2 regions of the Neobacillus sp. YIM B06451 genome follow, and region 1 is predicted to be linked to the other one. Evidence: riboswitches for the same ligand, from Rfam matches in the RefSeq annotation. Region 1 holds a riboswitch; the other holds the start of a gene.
The links. Region 1 has a riboswitch for S-adenosylmethionine ahead of fbpA (Fur-regulated basic protein FbpA). Riboswitches for the same ligand answer to the same signal wherever they lie in the genome.
Positions count from the first base shown of each region.

Region 2: it holds a riboswitch for S-adenosylmethionine, as region 1 does, so the genes downstream of both, RB160_RS16495 (methionine ABC transporter ATP-binding protein) here and fbpA (Fur-regulated basic protein FbpA) in region 1, are expected to answer to the same signal.

Region 1 covers NZ_JAVFKJ010000018.1:72,190-74,387, forward strand. The annotation lists gene RB160_RS21415 (ArsB/NhaD family transporter) at 1-286, shown strand, start outside; gene RB160_RS21420 (hypothetical protein) at 299-580, shown strand; gene fbpA (Fur-regulated basic protein FbpA) at 603-770, opposite strand; SAM riboswitch class I at 851-950, opposite strand; SAM riboswitch class I at 1,014-1,115, opposite strand; gene RB160_RS21430 (iron-sulfur cluster assembly accessory protein) at 1,207-1,506, opposite strand; gene RB160_RS21435 (hypothetical protein) at 1,540-2,198, opposite strand, start outside.
Region 2 covers NZ_JAVFKJ010000011.1:27,450-29,647, forward strand. The annotation lists gene RB160_RS16490 (hypothetical protein) at 1-279, shown strand, start outside; SAM riboswitch class I at 343-442, shown strand; SAM riboswitch class I at 615-727, shown strand; gene RB160_RS16495 (methionine ABC transporter ATP-binding protein) at 887-1,912, shown strand; gene RB160_RS16500 (methionine ABC transporter permease) at 1,905-2,198, shown strand, end outside.

The sequences.
Region 1 (2,198 bases):
CATTGACAATATTCCATTTGTCGCCACCATGATTCCCATGATCAAAGACATGGGCTCAATGGGAATTACCAACCTGGAACCGCTGTGGTGGAGCCTCGCTCTTGGCGCATGCCTTGGCGGAAACGGAACTTTGATTGGCGCGAGTGCCAACGTCATTGTCGCCGGTATGGCCGCAAAAGAAAAACATTCAATTTCCTTCGTGAAATATCTTATCGTCGCCTTCCCGCTCATGTTGCTTACAATAGCCATTTGCACGGTCTATGTTTATTTCAGGTATTTACAATAAGGGAGGAAACCAGTGATGGATTTGGTTTACACATATGATCGAACCCGTTTGGAAATCGTTGAAATGCCAGGTGAAAGTGACGTGGAATTTACCTTAAAATTTGCAGACCATGCCCTCGAAAAACAATTTAGCGCCGTACGCGACTATTTTTACGGAAATGACGACCTGACGGATGCTTATTTCCATACGAGCCTGGATAAAGTGATAAAGGTCTCCCTGAAGCAGGAATACTATACTGAATTTCTCCTCCAACTTTTTAAAAACAAATTGCTTGTATCACTGTTGTGGAAGTAGGAAAAGCCGGACGCTTTAATTTTTAGCGCCCGGCTTCTTTTTTTAATATAAGCATGTATTCATGTTCAAGGGTTTGTAGGGGTGCGTCGTATAGATGCTGTTGATCGGATGTTTTGTATACATTCCTTGAAAGCAGTTCTTCAATCAGTTTTTCTTTCCTCTTCTCAATCATTTCTGATGTTCTTGCCACTTTTCTTCTCCTTTCCGTTGAATTTTAATAAAAATACCTCTTCCGGTAAGGAAGAGGTTGCTGGTTTATTTGCGTTGCTCTCCTTATCTTTCAGGGATTCCCTGCTGGAATTGGCACAGTGCCGTTGGGCCTGCTGCCGAGGCTTCAAAGGGCCATTCCCTCCACCTCTCTTGATAAGAACGGTATTCAATTTTGGGTATTAAAAAAACCCTTTTCGATAAAAAGAGGGCGGCATCCGTTCTCTTCTTATCTTTCAGGCGCTTGCCCGAAGGAATTGGCACAGTACCATAAAGGCCTGTTGCCGAGGCTTCAAAGGGCCGTTCCCTCCACCTCTCTTGATAAGAAATATACAATTTCATTTACTTTAGCGTATTGCAGTTGGAAAGTCAAACCCCTTTTTCAACCAGAGGGCGAAAGAAGTGCGTTTCGCCCGTACTTAATGATGATGGTGGCCGCCTTTGGAAGGATTCGTGATTACAAACTCCTCGCGTGGGACGTAAAAATATTGGATCCAGACCCCATCCAAATATTCCTCGCGCGAATCGAGGATGATGTCGATATCCTTGTCTGTTTTAACGACTTCATCATGCTCCTTGGGCGTATCAAGGACTAGGTCATAGTGGGCATGATCTCCGTGCATATGTGTGATGATGACCCGGAACATTTGGCCTTCTTTGGCGGTTTTAAGCATCTCCTTTAGTACTTTTGCGGCATTACGGTTAATTTTCACTTTCATTTTCGGCAGCTCCTTTTACGAGAAATTTAATTTTTATAGCTGTTCAGTTTCAAACAAAGTATGATTCCAGCCCGTGTTCAACGCTTGTTTGGATGCCCATAAATTGGCTAGAAGCCTTGGAACCATTTGTTTTGACGGCAGTTGATTGTTTTCCTGGAAGTAAACGAAATACAGGAGGTAAAGGAATGCATTCGTTTTAAGATGGATATCCCTGAAATACGGCTCATTTTCGGTCGCAGTCGCAAACGAACGCGTTTCCGCTCCTGCGATGTACCGCGTTTCTTTCCCTTTAAAAGTATTCTTCACAAAATGGATGTTCCCGACTACCGTTGGATCGTCCTCGCCATCCGCATTCGCAAGTCGGGCCTGTTTTTCCGCGGAAAAGCTACGAAGGTTATCCACCAGTATACTTGTGTGGGCATACGCCTTATCAAATCCTTCATCCTTTGGCCGTAGTCCTTCCTCCTCTAGCAGGCTGACAAGCGGGAGGGTTGTCCCATCTTCAACATATGCGGGCCTGGCTGTTTGCCTTGCCCATTTCAGGCCCGATAAACTTTTCGAAGTAAAAAAGGTCATAAAGTACCAATTTCCTTTGTCATCTTCAGCCAACTGCAGGACCGGTTCACCCTTCCGGCGGAAAATGCGGAACCTGTCCGCCTTATCAAACATAAATTGCTCAGTATCTGATTTTT
Region 2 (2,198 bases), on a different contig from region 1:
AGCAGCCAGACGGTTTATATACAAATTGGAGGCTCTTTTGTGGAGTTTGGGGACGGTAAGGCGAGGGTTTCAAACGGCGAGAAACTAAGCAAACCCTTGCTTGCAAACATCACGGGAAGCCCTGAAGCTATCGGCGAACTGCTTTGCGGGACGGCAAGAATGCGCGATCTGCTCAATCATCGGGCAATACATATCGATGCGTCCTTTCGCACTGTGCTAAAGCTTGAATCCATTTTTCTTTTGGCAAAGGAACTTGAGTTTGAAAAAATTCCCTATTGACGGAAAGAATGTCTTAAGATAAACTTTCTTTAAATCTTTGGCAAGATTCTAATAATTTCATAATTCTTATCAAGAGAGGCGGAGGGAATGGCCCGATGATGCCCGGCAACCGGTGAATGCACGGTGCCAATTCCAGCAGGGAGACCCCCTGTAAAGATAAGAGGAGATAGCCCTCTTCTCTTATGGAGCGGGTTTTTATTTTTAAGGGATTGTAAATGATTCTGCATTGTGTGATTCTGGCTGATATTTCCGGCTCTTTTTCAAAAACTTCTTTATTGACACCTTAATTTCACCATGATACGATAGCAATCGTTATTAATTGAATAGTTTAGCTGCTCTTATCAAGAGAGGTGGAGGGATGTGCCCGATGAAGCCCGGCAACCGTCACAGGATGATTTCTGTGAAATGGTGCCAATTCACACAAAGCGTTCGCTTTGGGAGATGGGAGAAAGGATTAATGTTTAATTTGCCTTTCTGCCCGGTTGCAGAAAGGCTTTTTACTTTTCCGGAATGAATCCTGTAATAGATTCAAACGATAGGATTAGATAGATTAAGACATGATTGCTGCCCGGCATGATGGGTAAATGGGTGTAAAGAAGGTGATTCGATGATTTCGATAAAAAATGTCAGAAAAAGCTTTCCTTCAAAACACGGGACACTGACAGCGGTTGATAATGTCAATCTCGATATACGCGAAGGGGAAATCTTCGGTGTTATTGGGTACAGCGGCGCCGGCAAAAGTACGTTGATCCGGATGCTGAACAGGCTTGAAAGCCCAACCGAAGGATCCATAACGATTGCAGGCCGTGAAATTTCAAAAATTTCTGGAAGGGAGCTTAGGAAGGCACGCCAGGAAATCTCAATGATTTTCCAGCATTTCAATCTACTTTGGTCACGCACAGTCCGGGAAAATATCGCGTTTCCGCTTGAAATTGCGGGAATTTCGGGGCCGGAACGCAAAAAACGTGTTGATGAGCTAATTAAGCTTGTCGGCCTTGAAGGCAGAGAAAACGCGTATCCGTCACAATTGAGCGGCGGGCAAAAGCAGCGTGTCGGTATTGCCAGGGCGCTTGCGAATAACCCAAAGGTCTTGCTTTGTGACGAAGCGACATCTGCTCTCGATCCGCAGACGACGGATTCGATTCTTGACCTGTTGGTCGACATTAACAAGCGGCTCGGTTTGACGATTGTTCTGATTACCCACGAAATGCATGTTATCAGGAAAATTTGCCACCGCGTCGCCGTTATGGAGAGCGGTAGGATCGTTGAACTCGGCCCTGTATTGGATGTCTTTAAAAAGCCGCGGCAGCCAATAACGAAGCGATTCGTCCAGCAGGTAACAGAACCCGAGGAGACAAAGGATGCGGTCGAGCATCTGCTCGAGCGCCTTCCATCCGGAAAGGTCATCCAGCTCACATTTGTCGGCGAGGCTACCGAACAGCCGCTTATCACAAATTTGATCAGGAAGTTTGATATAACGGCGAATATTTTGCAGGGGAAGATTTCACAGACGCAAAGCGGATCCTACGGTACCCTGTTCCTTCATCTTGATGGACCGGAAAGCGAACTCGCAAAGGCACTGGAATATATCAACTCCCAGCAGGTAGGCGTGGAGGTGATTGCAAATGCTTGAAACCTATTTCCCGAATGTCGTCTGGGAAAATATGTGGGCGGCAACACGGGAAACGCTCTACATGACGAGCATATCCGTTGCGGTTACATTTGTCCTCGGCATCATCCTTGGATTGCTTCTCTTCCTTACTGGGAAGGGCAACCTTTGGGAGAATGCCTTCATTAATAAAATCATTGCAGCTTTTGTGAACGTCTTCCGTTCAATTCCTTTCATCATCCTTATCGTCCTGCTTATCCCGTTCACGGTGTTCGTAGTCGGGTCCATGATAGGGGAAAATGCCGCATTG